DNA from 3 places in the Terribacillus saccharophilus genome. Region 3 is predicted to be linked to each of the others. Evidence: riboswitches for the same ligand, from Rfam matches in the RefSeq annotation. Region 3 holds a riboswitch; each other region holds the start of a gene.
What was found. Region 3 has a riboswitch for S-adenosylmethionine ahead of metK (methionine adenosyltransferase). Riboswitches for the same ligand answer to the same signal wherever they lie in the genome.
Positions count from the first base shown of each region.

Region 1: linked by a shared signal. The riboswitch ahead of GZ22_RS09690 (Na+/H+ antiporter NhaC family protein) and the one ahead of metK (methionine adenosyltransferase) in region 3 are both predicted to bind S-adenosylmethionine.
Region 2: linked by a shared signal. The riboswitch ahead of GZ22_RS14115 (LLM class flavin-dependent oxidoreductase) and the one ahead of metK (methionine adenosyltransferase) in region 3 are both predicted to bind S-adenosylmethionine.

Region 1 covers NZ_CP008876.1:1,901,355-1,909,005, reverse strand. The annotation lists gene GZ22_RS09725 (HPr family phosphocarrier protein) at 46-300, shown strand; gene GZ22_RS09720 (histidine phosphatase family protein) at 567-1,166, shown strand; partial or broken gene GZ22_RS09715 (aldo/keto reductase) at 1,366-2,217, shown strand; gene GZ22_RS09710 (YhgE/Pip domain-containing protein) at 2,292-3,494, opposite strand; gene GZ22_RS09705 (TetR/AcrR family transcriptional regulator) at 3,665-4,282, shown strand; gene GZ22_RS09700 (class I SAM-dependent methyltransferase) at 4,482-5,042, opposite strand; gene GZ22_RS09695 (DUF1349 domain-containing protein) at 5,207-5,845, opposite strand; SAM riboswitch class I at 6,057-6,165, shown strand; gene GZ22_RS09690 (Na+/H+ antiporter NhaC family protein) at 6,248-7,528, shown strand.
Region 2 covers NZ_CP008876.1:2,818,188-2,825,838, reverse strand. The annotation lists gene GZ22_RS14150 (ring-cleaving dioxygenase) at 1-261, opposite strand, end outside; gene GZ22_RS14145 (histidine phosphatase family protein) at 381-929, shown strand; gene GZ22_RS14140 (GNAT family N-acetyltransferase) at 936-1,445, opposite strand; gene GZ22_RS14135 (2OG-Fe dioxygenase family protein) at 1,465-2,217, opposite strand; gene GZ22_RS14130 (C40 family peptidase) at 2,325-2,831, shown strand; gene GZ22_RS14125 (aminopeptidase) at 2,886-4,115, shown strand; gene GZ22_RS14120 (NUDIX hydrolase) at 4,154-4,744, opposite strand; gene GZ22_RS14115 (LLM class flavin-dependent oxidoreductase) at 4,819-5,838, opposite strand; SAM riboswitch class I at 5,942-6,053, opposite strand; gene GZ22_RS14110 (LLM class flavin-dependent oxidoreductase) at 6,117-7,115, opposite strand; gene GZ22_RS14105 (NAD(P)-dependent oxidoreductase) at 7,219-7,651, shown strand, end outside.
Region 3 covers NZ_CP008876.1:3,397,172-3,404,822, reverse strand. The annotation lists gene mnmM (tRNA 5-(aminomethyl)-2-thiouridylate-methyltransferase MnmM) at 159-728, shown strand; gene GZ22_RS16940 (tetraprenyl-beta-curcumene synthase family protein) at 744-1,826, opposite strand; gene GZ22_RS16935 (gamma carbonic anhydrase) at 1,915-2,424, shown strand; gene asnB (asparagine synthase (glutamine-hydrolyzing)) at 2,458-4,365, opposite strand; gene metK (methionine adenosyltransferase) at 4,498-5,697, opposite strand; SAM riboswitch class I at 5,882-5,987, opposite strand; gene pckA (phosphoenolpyruvate carboxykinase (ATP)) at 6,184-7,651, shown strand, end outside.

The DNA.
Region 1 (7,651 bases), 1.5 Mb from region 3:
TCAGCTTGGCATAATTACAGAAATATCCTAAGGAAGGTGGAAACCATGCTGGTCACAAAGGTAACAGTGAAACTTCACCGAGGATTGCAAGCAAGGAACACTGCACTATTTGTTGATAAAGCGTGTTCCTTTACTAGTGATGTAATTCTTTCTAAAAGCGGAATATCCAGTGATGGAAAAAAGCTTATGAGAGTGATGGATTTGAATGTGAAGGATGGTGACGAAATCATGCTGATGGTAAATGGGTGTGATGAGCATGTTACTTTTGACACTTTAAAGAGTTTCCTTTTAGATGAATAGTAATTGCTATCACATCCTCAAACACTACTGTAAGAGTACATTTTTAAAATAATGATTGTATAAAAAGGAACGCAAGAGTATTCGTAGCGTTCTTTTTTCTTCGTAAAAGAACGAACTGCATGATTCAACTTGAAACACTATAGAATGACTTTTAATTGGTATTTATAGTTCTTATTCTAAATAAGAATAAAAGGTAACCGAATCTGAGTGCATTGAAGTGCATTTTGTATCTCAATATTCTTCTAACAGTGCAAGGGAGGATACAGATGAAAAAGACATTATATCTAATGAGGCATGGACAAACATTGTTTAACCAAAGAAAGAAAGTCCAAGGGTGGTGCGATTCACCACTGACAGAATTAGGAGTCAAACAAGCAGAGACTGCTGGTAAGTATTTTAAAGAGCGCAATATTATTTTCGATAATGCATACAGTTCGACGTCCGAAAGGGCAAGTGACACGTTAGAACTAGTAACAGATATGCCATATACAAGATTAAAAGGATTAAAGGAATGGAATTTCGGAACGTTTGAAGGGGAAAGTGAGGATTTGAATCCGCCGCTGCCTTATAATGATTTCTTTGTGAAGTATGGTGGTGAAGATCAAAAAGAATTGCAAGAAAGAATGGCAGCTGCTTGTCAAAAAATCATGGAAGAAGATAACGAAGTTGTGTTAGCCGTATCTCATGGGGCAGCATGCCGGAATTTTATGAGATATTGGGAACATACAAGTACTATCGTACAGCAAAATAAAATCGGGAATTGCTGTATTTTAAAATTTGAATATGAGAACAAGGAATTTAAATTAGTCGAGATCATTAATCATGATTTTAGTGACTTAATTGGTGATCTTACAATAGTTTCTTAACCTCAATATTACAATCTGGGACACTCCTGTGAGTGTCTTTTTAATTTGTTTAATACTAGTGGAGTTGGGTGGGAGGATTAGGCATTTATCTGACACGAATGGGATACCTGCTTAGTAATCAACTAATGCATAATAAAGGAATCGGGTGGTATATAAAGACAGATATAATGGAACAAAGTTTGAGTTAGGAGGATCTTATATGCAAAAAGTAAAATTAAACAACGGTGTGGAAATGCCTGTCCTAGGATTTGGAGTATTTCAGATCCAAGATCAAAATGAATGTGAACAAGCTGTTTATGATGCTATCATGGCAGGCTATCGTCTAATTGATACGGCTGCCTCTTATTTGAATGAAGAAGCAGTGGGCCGAGCAATCAAACGAAGTGGTGTGGCAAGGGAAGATTTGTTTATTACGACAAAACTTTGGGTGCAGGATACTGGTTACGCGAGTACAAAGAAAGCATTCAACAAATCATTGGATAGATTGCAACTGGACTATCTCGATTTGTATTTAATTCATTAGCCATTTGGGGATGTTCATGGGTCTTGGCGCGCAATGGAGGAACTGTATAAGGAAGGTAAAGTGAAAGCAATAGGAGTTAGTAACTTCCAACCTGACCGCCTGATTGATTTAATCATTCATAATGAAGTCGTTCCTGCAGTAAATCAGGTGGAAACACATCCGTTCTGCCAGCAATTAGAAAGTCATGACTTCATGAAAGAAAACGGCGTGCAGATAGAATCTTGGGGACCGTTTGCTGAAGGAAAAAATAACATGTTCGAGAACGAGGTCTTGGCCACAATTGCTGAGAAGTATAATAAATCTGTTGCTCAGGTAATTCTTCGTTGGCTGACACAAAGAGGAGTAGTCGCTATTCCGAAGTCTGTTCGTAAGGAAAGAATACTTGAGAACTTCGATATCTTTAACTTTGAATTAAACAAAGAAGATATTGCTAGCATAACGGAATTGGATACAAAACAAAGTCTGTTCTTTTCACACCGCGATCCAGAAATGGTGAAAGGGATCAGTACAAGGAAACTTGATATTTAAGAAGTATTTTTACATGCAAGGTTTATTAATCTAGCTATAATAATTGCTTTTCTTAAAAAACAAGCCGCTTCCAATTAGGAAACGGCTTGTTTTTTATTTTCCTTTTGTATTTGTCCTTTTTTTGTGTTAAACCTCAAAGCGGATGCCAGTATCACTACCATACCCACTATTCCGATCCAAACAAGGGTAGATACAGAGTTCCAAGTTAATCCTGAATGGAAAAAGAGCAGCTCTCGTAATCCTTCTACCATGAATCGCATAGGCAGCCAAGAGTAGATCCAGTCATGATAAAATGGTGACATCATTTCTGGAGCCATTGCTAGCAATGGTGCACCAAAGAAAAGCATTAGGATAAAAATAGGCATACCTTTAAGTCCTGTTAAAGAAAGTACAGCTGAAATCATTAGGAAGAAGCTGAGTGATGTGATAGATAAGAATAACGCTGTACTTGTAAAGTCTGGAATATGAAGTCCTACCATCTTATCAGCTAGCCAAGTTAAACCAAATCCTACGACAAGAGTTACAACCGCACCTGTTAGAATTTGAACCACTTTTACTGCCAAGTTCTCTTTTCGATTAGCTGTGGTTACTTTTCTAAGAGAGATGAAAACAATAGCAGCACTTGCTATACTAGCAATCCAAAGAGGTTGAAATAAAGAAGTAGGAGCATTCCCATTTGCGCTATTAGTTCCAGTTTCATTAACATTTGTGACTTTCTTTGCAATAGGAGAAGCCAGAACTTTAGCTTGCTCAGTTGATAATGATGCGCCTTGTTGTTCTAGTCCATCTAGTAGTTGTGTGCGAACAGTGTTATTTAGGTTGTCTACAACTCCATTCAACATTTGTCCTGCCATCGTTGACGCCATTGTATTCATACCTTGATTAATAAATATCTCGACTTCAGGTGATGAAGGCGTTGAAGTTTGTAAGGAAGACTGCTTTTCACTAAAATCTTTCGGTATAACCAAAGCTGCATAATATTTTTGGTTAGTTAATCCTTTTTGGACTTCCTCAGCGTTATTTACTTCAATCCATTTAACAGCAGGATCTTCTTGATCTGCTGTTACTTTTGAATTTTCTTTTATCATTTCCACTATTGATTGACCCATATTCAGTTTTGACTGATTCGGGATATCAACACCTGCATCCTCATTTACGATTGCAATTGGTAGATTTTTTGGTTCTGGTTGGACTGATGGAATAAGTGTCAGAGAAAAAATAAATATTATAACCAATGCAATTATTGGTGATAAGAATAGTAGTTTGTTTCTAAACATTATTGAACGCCTCCTAGCGGATACTTTATAATAATAAATAAACACCGTGTTGTTTATTACGTTCTAAATTATATGTAGGAATTAGATACTATACAATAGTCAGATATGGTAGATGTGTTGGTTACGGGACACCTTTACTAATTGTGTTGGATAAGTAAGGAGGAATTTACATGACTGACAGTAATATTGATTTAAGGGTAATACGAACTAAAGAATCCATTCGAGATGCACTCATAAAGTTAATCGATGAAAAAGGCTTCGAGGCAATTACAGTTAAAGATATAACAACAAAAGCGAAGATTAATAGAGGAACATTTTACGCACATTATCAAGACAAATTTGATTTAATGAAGAAGTGTGAAGAAGAAATTATGCTGGAGTTATCCAGTATTGTAAAAACAAAATTCCCAAGTGTTATGACTTCACTTAAAACAGAATCTGCGGCTGTGCAGCCATTCCCGCATACAGTTTCTGTATTCGAATATCTTAATGAAAATAGCGATATTATGAGAGCTGTATTAGGTCCAAAAGGGGACCTCTCATTTCAAGCAAGACTAAAGGAATTTATGTGGGAAACACTTTATGGTGATAATCCATTTGCTTTTGTAAAGGAAGAAAGTCTCCTTGTTCCAGGACAATATTTGTCTTCTTATTTAGGAAATGCAATGTTGGGAGTAGTTCAACAATGGTTGAACAGCGGCAGGAAAGAATCTCCTCAAGAAATGGCTCGTATCCTGACAACCATTACAGTTAATGGTCCTTTGTTTGCAGCTGGTATAAAAAAGTAAAGCAGCCTAACGGTCAGATCATCCAACTGATTGCGAGTAAAAAGTTAGGTTTGGTTTTTTCACTAAGAGTAAATCAAAGCTAGATAAGATAATTTGCATGAAACATAGAGTGAAAAAGACAGCGTATTAAAATAATTGCTGTCTTTTTTACTCTCTTTAGTTTTAAAAGTCGCTCTAGTAACGGTCTTTGCGTTCTTATTTATTTACTTTTTTGAGCGAGGATAATATAAACAGGCTGATTTGCAATTTTAGTTGACGGATAAATTTTATCAACTACAGAGAAGCCAGCATCAAGGATTTCAGTTTCCATATCTTCAGAAGAAACTCTCGGTCCAGTCGAAGCTTCAGTCTTTTCTAATTCAATACATAAGAACAAGCCTTTGTGTTTCAAGGTTCTGTGAATCTCTTTCAAAGCTGTTGCAAGGGGCTGAACTTCATGCAAAGAAATCGAAGCAATAGCTATATCAATATTATGATCTTCTAATGGAATATCTTTAAAGTTTCCTGCAACAGTTTTAATGTTAGTAATATCTCTTTCCTCTGCTACTGTGTCCAAGTGTTTAAGGATATCTTCATCATAATCGAAGGCGAATACCGTTTTCACACGATCAGCAATAGAAAGAGAAATATAACCAGTACCAGCTCCAAGATCCAGAACGCTGTCGTCTTTCTTAATAGGTATTAGCTCAAATAATTTATCTGCTGGAACTCTCTCTATATTTTCTAAGTTGTTGATTTTCTTTTGTGATTTTTGATTCATCTTAGCATCTCCTTTAATTAAAGATATATAAACTCTGTAATAACTATAATAGAAGTGCATCTTCTTGTAAATGGCAAGGCTCTACGATTCTCATAGATGCTGTAAGTTCGTGGACGAAAAAAAGCTGCCATTTGGCAGCAGGATGAGAATACAATTTGTTTCGATTATAAGTAAGCTTCGTTTGGATCAGAAGATAGTTCTTCAATAGTAAGAAAATCAAAACGTACTGTTTGATCCTTTCCTTGAGGGCTGCAAGCAAATAATCCAGCTGAAATAGGGGAGTCATCCGGAATGTCCAAATGAGCAATTCGCATTTGCATCCATTCTTCGCCATCCCATGAGAAATCGATATAACAGTTTTGAGCAATCCTGGATATACGAAAGTATAAGTCGATATCTTTATCCTGTACATATTGTGTTGACCAATCAGAAAATCCCTGGTTTGTAACTACGACGCCTAACTTACTCAAACTATTAGTTATATATTCTAAAGAAGTTTTCACCCATACATCCTTTGAATAGCGAATCATCAACCCTGCATGGTCATACTTTGCATTTGGCTGTGCCTTCACCTTAGTGGTCATTCTAAAATTCTTTTCGGTTTTCATATAAAGAAAATGCCCGTTATCATTTTCGAATCCATAATGTGTCTTTTGCCAGAAATCTGTTTTCGGATCAGTGTTTAAAACTAATTGAGAGCTCTGTGTATCAATAAACCATTTTTGAGGTTCAACACGCCATTGGAGTAAACTATTCAATTCTTTACTTTCAAATTTTTCTTCTAAAAGCGTTGGTTTCGCCACTTTAATCCCTCCAATTTCTGTAATTTGTTCATCTCACTATCATTATACTTTTTCTGTGTTACGAGTAAACCAGATAATTGAGGTGTCACCAATCTTCGAATGATGGATGGTATTATGATAGATTAATAAAATAATACAAATCAAAAAATCAGTTGATAAAGATATGGGCAGTGTGTATAATCCTCTTTATTGCGCCAAAAAATATATTATCTTCTTATCAAGAGAGATGGAGGGACTGGCCCCGCGAAATCTCGGCAGCGGAACTTAATTCTTTAAGTTGCTGTGCCAAATCCAGAAAGCTGAGGCTTGATAGATAAGAAGAGTGTTTTATAGTTATAAAACCTCTTCTTAATTAATATAAGAAGAGGTTTTTTTGCAGTAAATATCAAAAGAGGTGGAACAATGAAGAAGGCAAATCCATGGGCTCTGATCCCATTTGTTGTTTTTCTAATTTTATTTATTGGATCAGGAATTATTACAGGTGATTTCTATACCTTCCCTGTCATAGTAGCTATTACAATTTCAGCAGGTGTAGCTTTGGCGATGAATAGAAAAGAATCGCTCACTAAAAAGGTAGATATTTTCACCAAAGGTGCAGGAAATCCAAATGTAATGTTGATGGTTGTTATATTTCTTTTAGCGGGAGCATTTTCTGAGGTTGCAAAAGGTATGGGGGCGGTAGAATCTACTGTTAACCTCACTTTATCACTAATACCTCAAAATCTTCTCGTTGTAGGTTTATTTGTAATAGCTTGCTTTATTTCGTTGTCAATGGGTACATCGGTAGGAACGATAGTTGCATTGGCACCAATTGGTGTTGGAATTAGCGAACAGACCGATTTTTCTATGGCGTTAGTAATGGGGGCTATTGTTGGTGGTTCTATGTTTGGAGATAACTTATCGTTTATTTCGGATACAACAATAACTGCGGTTCGAACACAAGGCGCAGAGATGAAGGATAAATTTAAAGTTAACTTCTGGATTGTGTTACCAGCAGCCATTGTAACATGTATTATCTTAGGCTTTTTAACATTAGGAGAATCTGGACAAGTTGAACACTTAAGCTATAGTTGGATCAAAATCATACCCTATATTTTAGTTATTGTTTTTGCATTAATTGGTATAAATGTATTCCTTGTTTTGGTTTTGGGAATTGTACTTGCTGGTGCTGTTGGATTGTTGGATGGAAGCTATCACTTCCTGAGTTTGATTCAACAAATTGGAGATGGAATGGCCGGCATGTATGAAATTGCCTTCCTGGCAATATTAATAGCTGGAATGGTTGAGGTTATTAAATTTAATGGAGGAATTGACTTTCTTCTTCAACTCGCAACTCGAAGAATTAAATCCAAAAGAGGGGCTGAATTTAGCATAGCAGGTCTAGTTAGTCTTACAGATCTATCAACTGCTAATAACACGATATCTATACTGATTACTGGACCACTTGCTAAAAATATTGCTGATAAATATGGTATTGAGCCAAAAAAATCAGCTAGTATATTAGATCTTTTTTCTAGCTCTATCCAAGGTCTGTTGCCATATGGCGCCCAATTTTTAGCAGCCGCCACTGTAGCAGGAATATCTCCGATCAGTATAATCCCATACTGTATTTATCCAATTCTAGTAGGAATCTGCGGAGTTATCGCTATTCTCATTGGATATCCGAAAGCTAAGCAAAACTAAAAGTTTGCTGTAGGTTGTTGTTTAATAACAGTAAATTCAAGAAGAGCCATGTAATTCTCTCACTGTTCTTCTTGTCCATTTGATTGTCTCACTTTATGACTTGATTTTTATAGCAAGACCTTA
Region 2 (7,651 bases), 580 kb from region 3:
ATCTGATGCGACGCGCAAAGATGTGAGGGAAATGCTGTTATTCCCAGCATGCGTGCGGCCAGCACGGTGAATTTCAAAGAAGGTTAAATCCGTTCCCGGACTGCCAAGTTTGTCGGCATAGAAAAGGTGATACATTGATGTATCGTCCTGGTTGACTGTCTTTTTGACAAGGCGCATTCCCATTACTTTTGTATAAAAATCATAGTTATTCGCTGCGTTTGCTGTTATGGCTGAAACGTGGTGAATACCGTGAAGCTCCATCATCTGCTTCGCCCCCTAAACGTACAATTTATTAGTTACTTACAAAATGTAACTTAGTTCAAATAAAAATGCAAATACTCTCTTCCATTATTGATAGAATAAAGCAAAGGAGGGTAATTATGCTGACAACACTTTATGTTGTGCGTCATGCGCATACCATTTATACACCAGATGAGCAAAATCGAACATTATCTGAGAAAGGTTACAATGATGCCAAAATAGTTCAGACGCTATTAGCAGATGAAAAGATAGATACATATATCTCCAGCCCCTATCGGCGTGCTTGGGAAACGATCGTGAGTGATGCTTCTACTGCTATGTTGGATGAAAGACTGCGAGAACGGCAAGTTGCTGCTGATCCAGTTAAAGATTTTCAGGGTGTTATGGACCGTTTGTGGTCACAGGAGGAATATGCGTTTCCAGGTGGTGAATCCAATAAGAACGCTAGGGCAAGAGGGTTGACTGCCTTTCAAGATATACTTGCTTCTTATCCAGGTAAACGGATCGCCATTGGAACGCATGGAAATCTGATGGTACTGACAATGGGTCATTATGACAATCAATTCGATTATAATTTCTGGAAACAGCTGCCGATGCCTGCTATATGGAAGCTTACCTTTGATGGACAACAATACTTAAGAGCGGAGTCTGTATCCATAAAAAAATAGCGGACGTCATCTGTCCGCTATTTTCCATCCATATGCAATTTCAGGGTAAGAGACTCCATCAATCTGAAGATTATCCTCGGCGATTTTCTCTCCGCCTAGGCCTTCGTAAAAATGCTTAGCATCATTACCTACGAGCATCCAAGCAACAACGCCTGTCATCCCTTCGGCTATAAGTCGCTTCTCCAATGATTGCATTAGCAGCTTTCCGATCCCGCGCTTCATATAATCAGGATCAAGATAAATTGCGTATACCTCGCCATCATAATCAGGATGAACACTTTCCCGGCATCTGCCTCCGCTGATAAAGCCGACAATCGTATTCTCTGCTTCTGCTACAAGAAGTAAGGATCCGGATGCAAGCACCCTTTCAAATCGATTTGCTCTATCTTCCTGAGAAATAGCAGCCAAATAGTCAGTCGGTAATATATGCTTGTAGGAAGACTGCCAACTGAGCATACTGATCTCTCCGATTCTCTTACAATCAGCTTTTCCTGCTTCACGTATGGTTACTGTCATCCTGATCCCCCTTTTGGAATTAAGCTAATACAGTTGGCTGAAAATCAATCAAAAGAATAGCACGTACACCTGGACGATTCGCTTCACCTTTTTTGATTGGGCTAACGTAATGGCTGACTGCCTCATCATGCACCCCGTAGGATTCCAACGGCTTATGGATTTCAAAGCTTTCATGGAATTGACTGGAGTCTGCATCTTTCGGCAGCTTTCCTGCACAAGCAGGAGTCGCAATGATGTTAAGACCTCCAACAACGTTATCGCGCTTAACAAGATGAGCAAATGTAAATGGCTCGCCATCTTGATGAATCAGGTTCGGGGAAGATACACCCTCTTGTCCATCTTCTGTCACTTCCAGCTTTACGAAATGAACGCCTGCGTGAACCGGCAAAATCAAATCCTCTTTACGCCAGAAAGTTTCGTGATAATCGTGCATGATGATTTTCTGCAATAATTTGTTTTCTAGGATATGATCCGGAAGGGATGGGAATTCACGGTAAGAATCAACGTACTCCGGATTAAAGCGCCCTTGGAAATACTGGGCCATACTTTCGTTTTCCCGTTCGATACCCGGCAACCATTCCAAACGGTCATCTTTGTCGAAGATGATTGCGCGTGAATAGCGGCGGTAACGATTCAGATCCAACGCATAGCTGTCTGCCGGCAGTGTATCGAAAACAGCCTGAATTTCAGCTAAATCCTGTTCCATCCCCTCATATGCTAGATCCTTTTGTAAATCATATATGCTGTACCCTTGTTTCTCTAATGCGTTCATGCTTAAACCTCCACAAATCTTTAATCTTTCTCTATCATAATACATGCAGAGATAAAGGAACATGCTTTCGTTTGCGATTTTGTGACATTTGAACAGGAGTGACCCTTATGAGAAAATCCAAAGCAGAATTTGAAAAGCTCTTTCAGACAGCTTCCACTATTCAAAAGCTGCTGCAAGCCGGTGATGTACTATACAGCTCGATTGGTCCTTCCACCTACTTCTTCAGTCATGCCGGTATCGTCGGAAATGATGGACAAATCTTTCACGCGCATCCATCTGGCGGTATTACCGAATCATTGACCGCGTATCTATCTCGTCATCGTCATGGCGGTTCAATCACGCTGCTCCGGCCAAAAATTGATCCGTCTGGTGCAGCAGAGTGGGCTGAACGTTCCATCAGCTTAATGAAAGGATACCGTTTCAGCCGCGCCTTAGCAGACCCTGCTTGGAATTATTGTACCAAGTTTGTCTGGCAGGCATTTTGGAGCGGCGCTAGCACAGATTTGACCAGTGCTCGGAAACAGCTATCCAGACGCTGGATCTTCCCGCACCATATCAAGCAATCGACCCATTTTGAGCCAATCGCAAAATTCTCGCTCGAGTATCGTCTCTAGTCATAATTTTCTGGTAAAATGATGAAGATAGTATGATTAAAGGGGGATTTTGACATGCAATTCGAACAGAAATTAGAGAAATATGCCGAGCTGCTGCTGCATATCGGCTTGAATGTAAAACAAGGACAGGATTTGATGATTGTAGCTGATCTAGCTGCTGCTCCTTTTACAAAGGTGGTAGCTCAAAAAGCATATGAAGCTGGCTTACGGGATGTTATTGTCGATTATCAGGATGATAACATTACAAAAGCAAAAGTGAAGCTTGCAAAAGAAGATGATTTGGATTACTTCACTCCATTCCGCGGCCGTGTGTATGAAGAACTAGCAGCAGCGGACACAGCTTTCCTTGAGCTCAAAACACCGAATCCATCTCTATTTGAGGGCATTGATTCTGCTAGAGTTGCACGTTACACGAAAGCTATGGGCGCTGCCAGACAAGGCTATCAAGCTCATAAAACGAATGGCCGTGTAAACTGGCTGATTGCCTCGGTCCCAACTGTAGAATGGGCAGAATCTGTTTTCCCTGACTCAAAAGGTCAGGCAGCTATCGATAAGCTATGGGACGCTATCTTCTTTACGACTCGCTCTGATCAGGAAAATACAGTCGAGCTGTGGGAACAGCATGTTGCAGCTATGAAAAAGAATGCTGACCATTTAAATGCACGTGATTATCGCAAGTTGCATTATACGGGTCCTGGAACTGATTTAACGATTGAACTGCATCCTGATTCCTTCTGGACTTGTGCCGAATTTATGAAAGAAGATGGCTCTACATATATCCCTAATCTTCCTACAGAAGAAGTATTTACTATTCCTGTAAAGACAGGAGTAAATGGAACAGTTAGCAGCACGAAGCCATTGAATTATGCAGGTACTTTGCTTGAGAACTTCTCTCTTACCTTCGAGAATGGGAAAGTGGTAGACTTCACAGCGGAAAAGGGCTATGAAACATTGAAGAACTTGCTAGAAACTGACGAAGGGGCACAATTCCTTGGAGAAGTTGCGCTAGTACCGCACCAATCACCCATTTCACAGTCTGGAATTGTGTTCAACAATACATTATTCGACGAGAATGCTTCCTGTCATTTGGCTCTTGGACAAGCAATTGGCATGTGCGTGAAGGATGCTCGCAATAAATCAAAAGAAGAATTGATGGAAATCGGCTTTAACTACAGTCTGACGCATGTCGATTTCATGGTTGGTTCCGGGGAATTATCCATCACAGGCGAAACGCCAGATGGAACAACGGAAGCCATCTTCGTAAATGGTAACTGGGCTTTTTAAGGACACAGAAAAGGAGCAGCATTACGCTGCTCCTTTTACTATGTACGGCAAATCATGAGTACTTCTCGGTAATAAACAAGCTGATGAGGACAAAGTGCTTCGTGGGCTACCTCGATTCGCTGACGTGGTGCTCCCGCAACAATATCCGCTTCTACGCTTGCCGCTTTTCCCTCGACAAGCTTTTCCAGATCATTTACACGCATTCGTACGATTTGTTCCACTTCTTCGTTTAAAAGGATATCCGGCAGTTCCTCTAGATAGTAGAAGAATTGGTGACAGAACTCCCGATCAATTAAATTTTTAGCGAATAATTCTTCTTGAATGATTCCTTTATAAAAAAGATCGCTCTCTTGAAGCGTAACACCTAATTCTTCCTGCACTTCACGTAAGCCTCCGACCACAGGCGTTTCGCCGCTTTCCAGATGACCAGCTGCGGTAATGTCGTATTTCCCGGGAAATTCGCTTTTATTGAAAGAACGCTGCTGTAGATAAATGTATAGTTCTGTACCATCATGTTCCACGAACCAGCAATGAAAAGTCTCATGCCAGTCTCCATCACGATGGACTTCCTCTCTTTCTTTCACCCCAAGCTCCCGATGCTGCTCATCGAAAATCGTCAATAGCTCCATGTTTTGCCCCCATACTTATTCCTTTTTTACTAATGTAAGCGATATCTTCAGGCTTGTCTACCGTATATTTCCAATCAGATAGAGTTATCGCGCATTTCCTCGACTAGTGGCATGATTTCGTTTGCGAATCGTACCATCTCCTGCATATGCGGTGAAAATTGTAAAAGCAGAAGGCTCACACCAGCGTGTTCGTATGCAAGTATCCGCTGGGCAATTTGTAACGGGGTACCAACCAAATGCGGCCGCAGCCCTCTCGCAGAAACTGCATCGTCACTAATCTTGCTTTTTTGTGCCAGCTCTTCCTCTGTTACATATGATTCGTAATCTCCGCCGGTAATTCTTTCCCATTCCTGGTAAGCTTCTTCCTCCGTTTCACGGCAAATAACATATGCTGTCATGCCGAATTCGGTAAATGGAGATTTTCCGGCTGTTTCACGGCGGATCTGCATATCAGCGATCATACTGGCCACTTCTTGTACGGTGCCGCCCTTCATGACATATGCATCACATGTCTCGGCAATAGTCTGCCGCAAATAATCGCTTTCTCCACCAGCATATAACGGCGAAATCTCTTTGCTTTTGCCTGCCGGTAAATAATCGACATGGTTTACTTGATAGTACAAGCCATCATATGTGTAACTGCTAGCTGTCCAAACTCCGCGCAGCACTTCAAAGAATTCCTCTGTCTGCATATAGAAATCCTCTGATCCCGCAACATCACCATCTAGGCGTTTTTGCTCCTCTTCGCGCAGGAAAGAAACGACCGCTAGTGAAAAACGGCTGTTACTAATTTGATCAATCATTACTGCCTGTCTCGCTGCTTCTACAGGCTGATCGATGCTTGGCCGGACTGCTGCCATGATGTGCAATTTATCGGTTGCCTCTGCAATAGCGCCAGCGGCTTCCCAAAAGTTCAGCTGCTGATCAGCATTTTTTCCTTGGTATAGGTAGGTGTCAGGCAAGAAGACCGCATCAAAACCTAAGTTCTCAGCCGTATGCGCAGTTTTCTGCACATCTGACAGGCTTAGCGGTCCTCCATCCTCCACATGACGCAGCCAGCTGCTAGAAACTGGCTGCCAGTATGCATATTTCATTGTTATTACTCCTTTTGCACATAGGAAATCCCACCGAACGACACATCGATTCTACTAAAAAAGCTTCTTCGATGAGAAGAAGCTCTGTATTGCAGCCGTCGTCATCTTATCACGCAGCTTTTGCTGCAGGTCGTAGCACCTTCCTGCAGGACTGCCCTCCTGCAGTGGGTTGCCGGGCTTCATCGGGCCTTTCCCTCCACCACTCGTTATAAGATTTCTTATGAATTGTACTTCCTACTATACCAGATTAGCAGTGTCTGATTCAAACAGAATAACTGCTATGCCCGATGCTTATATGCCTCCATCAAAAGACGAAACCCATTCTGTCTTGCTTTCTCTTCATAAACTGGACTGGTGAGCATGAACTCAACATCCCCGTCGTAGTAGTCTTCCAGCTCTGCAAGCTGCTGCAGCACCTCAGTTGGCGTCCCGATTACCATGGTTGGGCGGTTGTCCTCAAGAAGTTCCTTCTCATAAGGAGACATTTTATACTCTGCTGCTTTATCCGGACGCAGCATTCCTTTGACTGGTCTGCCCTGTTGCTGAAGCAGTGATGCAACCTCATGGCTTTTGGCCAAAGCTTCTGCGTCTTCTGTTGTCTCGGCACAGAATAAAAACAGACTTACCATCGTTTGCGGCTGCTGATTCCCGAACCGGAAGGCTTTCTTGTACACATCCAGCACCGCTGCATCCTTATCACCGCGTATGAATTGGGCAAAAGCAAACCCGATTCCATGATATGCAGCAAGACCCGAACTGCCAGCACTGCCGCCAAGCAGCCAGACAGACGGAGCAGTGTTGATGTTTGGCATTGCCGCCAAGTCTCCGAACCGATGCTTTTCTTCTTCTCTTATACCCAAATAATGAAGCAAATCACGTATTTGCCGATCATACCAATCCTCCGGCACAGCCTTATGCTCTTGCAGCGCCCTTTTTGCCGCTGGCATCCCACCAGGGGCACGTCCGATGCCAAGATCAATTCTCCCTGGATGAAGTGCTTCGAGCAATCTTGCATTTTCAGCTACTTTATAGGCACTATAATGAGACAGCATAACACCGCCTGATCCGATCCGGATACGAGATGTCTTAGCAGCAAGATGTGCCATTAGAAGTTCGGGACTGCTATGCGCCAGGCTGCCAGCATGATGTTCAGATACCCATAAACGCGTATAGCCAAGCTGATCAGCGAGCTCCGCCAGCCGCACTGTTTCTTCCAATGCTTCTGTCGCATTGCCGTCTTCTTTAATTCGGGATTGATCCAATATACTAAGCTTCATTCTATCCACTCCTTCTTTGTATCATATCCTGTGCGAAAGACTTTTAAAAACAATCCGTTTTTCTGTATGCTAGAATTGACTGAATAAAAAGGATGGTGCTCATATGATCGGATTCATCGGATTAGGAATCATGGGACAAAACATGGCAGCAAATCTGCTCGAAAAGGGCGAACAATTAGTAGTTTATAATCGCACAAAAGAAAAAGCACAAACACTGTTGGACAAAGGTGCTGTTTGGGCAGAATCTCCTCAGAAAGTCGGAGAACAAGCAGATATCGTATTTACGATGCTGACAGATCCAGCTGCTGTCAAAGCAGTTGCTTCTGGAGAAGATGGCCTTTTCAGCGGCATGAAGGAAAATAGTCTATGGGTGGATGTCAGCACTGTTAAACCTGCGTTCACAAAAGAAATGGCTGAAGCTGCACGTGCGCATCATATTCGTTTTGTTGATGCACCCGTATCAGGTTCAAAGGCACCAGCTCAGCAAGGTAAACTGCATTTTCTAGTTGGCGGAGACGAACAAGATGTTAAAGAAA
Region 3 (7,651 bases):
TCACACTACTACTATGGTCCTTATATCGACATGTTTCTACATTTATTTGGTAAATTAATTGTAAATTTTCCTTTACATTAAAGAGATTTGATTTGCTAAATAAGCACAGGTAGCGTAAAAATAAGAGAGAACAATTTGTTAGAGAGAGGATTCAAGAAATGCTAAAACATGTTATCGCTTATGCACACGAACTGATGGAGCAAGTGATTCATCCAGGAGATACAGTCATTGATGCCACATGCGGCAATGGGAATGATACACTCGCACTGAGCCGTTTTGTCGGAGAAGAAGGTAAGGTGCTAGCATTCGATATACAGGAGCAAGCTATCGAAATGACGAGCAAGCACTTAAGCCTGCATGATGTAACGAATACGACTTTAATTCTGGACAGCCACCAGCGTGTCGATCATTATATAACACCCGAAGATGAGGGAAAGCTTGCTGGAGCCATTTTCAATTTAGGCTATTTGCCCGGTAGCAATAAAGCCATTACCACTAATGCAGAAAGCACGATTACTGCAATTGAGAAAATTCGCCATGCGTTGAAACCCGGCGGAAGAATCGTGTTGGTTGTTTATCATGGTCATCCGGAAGGCGCTATTGAAAAAGAAGGATTGCTTGCCCACGTAAAAGATTATGATCAAAAACATTACGCCGTCTTGCAGTATCGCTTTCTAAACCAGAAAAACACCCCGCCATTCATAATTGCTATCGAGAAGAAAAAATAAAAGAAGCGCGAGCCCCTAACTAACCGGGGTACGCGCTTCTTTCATTTTGTTATATGCTTTTATATTCAAATGGAAAAACTTCGATTTGTTTCCACTTGCCTTGAGCAGTGTTTTGATCATCTGCTTTCCATCTGAGAGGAGACTTACCTTGCTATCCGCCAAGTACAGTCCAACAAGTCCGTGATGGACCATTTCATGGAATGAAGCATGCGGAAGGCGCTGCACGCTTTCGTTCGTCCGCTCTATGAAGTACAGAAGTCTTTCACGCATTTCCTCTGCATCTCGGTAATAATGGCAGAAATTAAGATCCCCTTCTTCTTCATCTTCCATCTGATCGATATAGTAATCCAGCAAAATGTGCAGACCTTGCATATACGGGAAATAGCTTTGATAGATATCGTCGGCCAATTGGTGGTCGAGTTCCATCCCCATTCCATAAGATACGAAACAGAAGATGCCGAGCGTTGATCCACTGCACGCCGAGAATTCATACCACGTAAGATCCCGGTGCTCTTCTTGATGATGTGAAAACCAGGTTGTCAGTCTTTCGATCCGCTCTTCCTTTGCCACATGCTTGTGTACTTGTAAATCTCCGTATAAACCGGAAAGTTTCAATAAATACGGCTGCAGAACTTGCAGATTTGACTGTTTGCTAAGGATGGTCTGACAAGTGAAAACAAGTGAGTGCAAGTATCCGCCGTCTTCCCGCTCGTCACGTAATGCGTAATAATCCTTTAGCTTTTCACCGGGCTGAAGTGCATCGAGCATTGATTGATGTAATAGACGAAAATCTTCTGGGTCAAGAGAAGTACTGCGATCACATAGATTATCAAGATAGTCACTGATAGTTTGATAGGCAATAATGAATTTTATCGCTTGCTTCCACGCATCTCCAGCAAGCAGACTGTATACAGCCCCGCCCTGACAATGGAAGCGTTTGGTCCGAATACTCTCCAGCGCCTGCTTGCGCAGTTCCGGATCCGGTATCGCTTCTGCCCGCTGCGTCCATAGTTCCAATTCTTTATGTACTTCCGGGAATATTTTCCGATATACTTGATGCATAAGTAAAACTGATGACTTTGGTATTTGTTGGGCCATAATGTGATTTCGCTCCTCGAATCCGGGATTGTCTTCTTTCCAAAAAATCTATTAATTCTATAAGAACATAAACGAAGGGAGTATTCAAATGATATACGAATACGACAAGAAACGTCCACATGTTCACAAAGAAGCTTATGTAGCTCCTGACGCCGTTATTACAGGAGACGTCACGATTAAAAAAGATGCCAGTATCTGGTTCAAGACAGTGATACGCGGTGATGTTTCACCAGTTATAATCGGAGAAGGTGCCAATGTGCAGGATCTTTGTGTTCTTCACCAAAGTCCTGACCTTCCTCTTATTATAAAGCAAGGAGCTACGATAGGTCACCAAGTAACGCTGCATTCTTGCACAATCGGAAAGAATTCCCTTGTAGGCATGGGGTCACTTGTACTTGATGGTGCGGTTATCGAGGACGGTGCTTATGTAGGCGCAGGTTCCCTAGTTCCTCCAGGCAAGACGATTCCTTCCGGCAAACTCGCATTCGGCAGACCTGCCAAAGTAATACGTGATTTGACTGAAGCTGATTTCCAAGACATGGAGCGTATACGAATGGAGTATATTAAGAAAAGTAAACAGTATAAAGAAACAATATAAAAAGCCGTTCCTCTCACAGGAACGGCTTTCTTATTATGTGGTCTGCAGTTTGCTTTCCACTCTGTCGACTTTTTGGAATTCCGCAAAGTCATACTTACGTTCAACGTAAATCTGATGCCATAGCATGAAGGCAAGTACAGTCCAGATTTTACGGCTGTAATCCCCTTTACCTTGACAATGTGCATCTAACAGATTCAGGATATAGTCTTTATGCAAAAGATGGTCTGTTTGGCTTTCATGGATGAGTGTCTTCGCCCACCCATTCAATTCATTTTTCAGCCAGTGACGCATAGGTACTGGGAAACCAAGTTTTTTACGATGCAAAACATGATCCGGTACAATACCTTCTACTGCTTCACGAAGTAAGCTCTTCGTTGTGTTGTTGGCGATTTTCAAATCTTCCGGAATCTCGCGGGCAACACGGAATACTTCTTTATCCAAGAATGGTACACGAAGCTCGAGTGAATGTGCCATTGTCATCTTATCTGCTTTTAAGAGAATGTCTCCGCGCATCCAAGTATGGATGTCGATATACTGCATTTGATCAACAAGCGATTCTTTTTTCACATTCTCATACAATGGAGCTGTGATCTGCTGGTAGTGGACCGCATCATTGTATGTTTTCAAAAGCTTCAGCTTGTCTGCATCCTCAAACATTTTAGCATTACCGATATAACGATCCTTCAATGGTGTTGTACCACGCTCTAGGAAGCTCTTACCGCGTACACCTTCAGGCAATATTTTAGCTACTCTTGCAAGCAGTGCTTTTGCAGGTCCTGGAATACTATCGAACATGCGCAAGGACTCAGGTTCACGGTAGATATTGTATCCGCCGAATAGTTCATCCGAACCTTCACCGGAAAGTACAACCGTTACATGTTTGCTAGCTTCCCTTGCAACGAAGTAAAGTGCCACAGCAGATGGATCCGCCAATGGATCATCCATATGCCACATGATTTTCGGAAGTTTTTCTAAGTATTCTTCAGGTGTAATGATATGGGAATAGTTTTCTACGCCGAGTTTCTCAGCTGTTTCTTTCGCCACATCCACTTCGGAGAATCCTTCACGTTCAAAACCGACAGAGAATGTCTTCAAATTCGGATTGAATTGCTTCGCAATGGCTACAATGATGGAAGAATCAATTCCACCAGAAAGGAAGGAACCAACCGGAACATCACTTCGCATATGCTTGCTTACGGAATCATGAAGAACATCCTGGATACGAGTGATCCAAGCTTGCTTGTCCATGATTTTCGGTGAGAATGTCGCATGCCAGTAACGATGGAATTCTATCGGTTCACCTTCACGCTTCACGAAGTAATGACCAGGTTCAACTTTCTTAATACCTTCTGTCATCGTGAACGGTTCCGGTACATACTGGTAGCTCAAATAATGCTGCAGCGCTTCTGTATCGACTGTCTCTGATTCTTCCAGAAGAGTGATGCTCTTCTTCTCAGATGCGAAGAAAATCTCATCATCTGTCTCTTTATAGAAGAGTGGTTTAATACCAAATGGGTCACGTGCTCCGAAAAGTGTCTTCTTCTCTTTATCCCATAGCAAAATGCTGAACATACCGCGAAGCTCTTTGAATGCTTCCGTCCCGTATGTATGGTACATCGCTGCGATGACCTCGGTGTCGGATTCTGTCTTGAACTCAGCGCCTTTTTTCAGCAATTCTTCACGAAGCTCTACATAGTTGTAGATTTCCCCGTTGAAAACCATCCAGATTCTTTCATCATCATAGCTTAATGGCTGAACACCAGCCTCGATATCGATAATACTCAAGCGGCGGAAACCGAATGAGACATGTTCGTCATGATAATATCCTTCATCATCCGGACCGCGGTGCGTGATGATGTTGTTCTGTTGTTTGAATTTATCCTTATCAGCTTGCGTTAATTGTTTTACGTTTTTTCTGATTACGCCAATCAAACCACACATTTAATGTTAGCCTCTCTTTCATTACTTCTAGCCATTAATTATAGCATAAAACAATTCGGTTCTTGAAGGGAGATTATGGGTGCCGACACAAAAAAAGCAAGAGCGAAGTTAACGCTCTTGCCTTCAAGCAGCTTATGCAAATGTATAGCTTTCCAGCTGTACTGCTTTGTCAGTCTGCTCCCAAGGGAAGTTTTTATCTGTACGTCCAAAGTGACCATATGCAGCTGTATCTTTGTAGATTGGCTGACGTAGGTTCAGCATTTTAATGATGCCGGCAGGACGAAGGTCGAATAAATGACGTACTGCTTTCACCAATGCTTCTTCGGACTCTTTACCTGTTCCGAAAGTATCTATACTGATGGAAACTGGTTCAGCAACACCGATCGCATAAGCAAGCTGTACTTCACATTTCTCAGCAAGACCTGCTGCCACGATGTTTTTCGCAACATAACGTGCTGCATAAGCACCGGAACGATCTACTTTTGTAGCATCTTTTCCGCTGAATGCACCGCCGCCGTGACGAGCATAACCGCCATACGTATCAACGATAATTTTACGTCCAGTCAGACCTGCATCACCTTGTGGCCCGCCGATAACGAATCGTCCCGTCGGGTTGATGATGTACTTTGTATTCTCATCCAGCAATTCAGCTGGAACGACAGGTTTGATAACAAGCTCTTTCAAATCGGAATGAATCTGAACTTGCTCCACTTCTGGGTGATGCTGTGTGGAGATGACAATCGTATCAATCCGTACAGGTTGATCGTTTTCATCATATTCTACTGTTACTTGTGTTTTCCCATCCGGGCGCAAGTAATCGACAGTTTCATCTTTCCGTATCTTCGCCAATTGCTTGGATAGACGGTGCGCCAATGAAATTGGCAGCGGCATATACTCCGGTGTTTCATTGCTTGCATAACCAAACATCAATCCTTGGTCACCTGCACCGATTGCATCGATTTCTTCATCCGTCATCAGCCCTTCACGAGCCTCAAGCGCCTGATCGACACCGCCTGCAATATCAGGAGATTGCTCATCGATTGCTGTCAATACAGCACATGTATCAGCATCAAAGCCATATTTCGCACGTGTATAACCAATTTCCTTGATTGTTTTACGCACGATGCTTTGGATATCTACATAAGCGCTTGTTGTAATTTCACCTGCAACGAGTACAAGACCAGTCGTAACTGTCGTTTCACAAGCAACACGGGCATTCGGATCTTTAGCTAGGATTTCATCTAATATAGCATCCGAGATCTGGTCACAGATTTTATCCGGATGACCTTCAGTAACGGATTCTGAGGTAAATAATCGACGATTAGCAGTCATTCTGCCAAATCCCCCTTCAACTACGATTAATACGGAAGTTTTACTCTTTCCAAGGTATGTTATTAAGAAACTTGATAATGGGTGAAGGTTGAAAGAGCACTATCAATAGTATTGCTCTTTTTCAGTTATTAAGCCGTTACATGAAAAAAACCTTCCATCATAACAGAAGGCTGGCTTATTCCCTCTCTTATCGTTCAAGGTATCCCTTGCTCAGGTTGAGCACCATTTCACAAAATGTGACGGTTGCCGGGTTTCTTAGGGCCTGTCCCTCCGCCTACTCTGAATAAGAGTGTTTTCCGTTCGCAACTATGTTATCGGAACAGCCTCCAGAAGTCAACAAAATCATGTAAATACCGACTAAAACTCTCGGGATTATTTACTAATAAAGCACGCACTTATTGATTGCATTTTATAATAGTATGTATTAATATCTTAATGTGTTATACTAATTTAAAACTTCTAAAAAAAGGCGGGATCCAGATGCGAATGATGCACGCGTTAACAGCGCTAGAAGAAATGCGCTCCCAATCCAATGTAAGAAAAAACCTATCCGCGGCTCAGCTGACGGAGGCGGCATTGTCCCGCCAGGAAGCTCGTTTGACAAAGACTGGTGCTTTACGAGCTGCGACTGGAAAATATACAGGCCGCTCACCAAAGGATAAATTCATCGTTAAAGACGAGCTTTCCGAAAACAAAGTAGACTGGGGAATAGTCAACCAGCCTATCAGCGAAGAAACATTCGAGCACTTATTAGGTAAAGTCGTCGACTACTTACAGGCACAAGAAGAAGTATTCTCATTCCAAGGTTTTGCCGGAGCTGATGAACGCTACCATCTTCCTATACAAGTAATTAATGAATACGCTTGGCACAATTTATTTGCTCATCAATTGTTCATTCGTCCGAGCGAAGATGAGCTGGCTGCACATAAACCTGCATTCACTGTCATCTCTGCTCCTGGTGTAAAAGCAGATCCGTTAGTCGATGGTACTAATTCAGAAGCATTTGTCATCGTCTCCTTCAAACAGCGCGTAATCGTGATAGGCGGTACGGAATATGCTGGAGAAATGAAGAAATCCATTTTCTCCGTAATGAATTTCCTCTTGCCGCAGCAGGAAATCCTGCCAATGCACTGCTCTGCTAACGTAGGAACTGATGGTGATACAGCCCTCTTCTTCGGTTTATCCGGAACAGGTAAAACTACGCTATCCGCTGATCCGAACAGACCTCTGATCGGAGATGACGAACATGGCTGGTCTCCTGATGGCATTTTCAATATTGAAGGCGGCTGTTATGCTAAATGCATCAATCTGTCAGCTGAAAAAGAGCCAGAAATTCATGGCGCCATCAAATTCGGTACAATTCTTGAAAATGTAGCTGTTGATGAAGCTGGCATTTGTAACTATGATGATGGTTCTGTGACAGAAAATACGCGTGCAGCTTACCCGATTGATTACATCAAGGGCAGCCTGTCCAAGAGCTTAGCTGGTCATCCAAAAACAATCGTTTTCCTGACCGCAGATGCTACTGGCGTGTTGCCGCCAATCAGTAAATTAACAACCGAACAGGCGATGTACCACTTCCTAAGCGGATATACGAGCAAACTTGCCGGAACAGAGCGCGGCGTAACAGAACCTGAAGCTACGTTCTCGACTTGCTTCGGTGCTCCTTTCCTGCCGCTGGCACCTTCTGTTTATGCAGAGATGCTCGGCGAAAAAATCAGTGAACATCAAGCCGAGGTGTATCTCGTTAATACCGGCTGGACTGGCGGAGACTACCATACTGGTTCCCGTATGAAGCTTGCCTATACAAGATCCATGGTTCAGGCTGCCCTCAGCGGAGAACTGCGTGATACAGAAACTACTCAAGATCCAATTTTCGGTCTGCATGTTCCTGTTTCCATTGCAAACGTCCCAGCAGAGCTACTTATGCCGGAGAATGCATGGGAAGACAAAG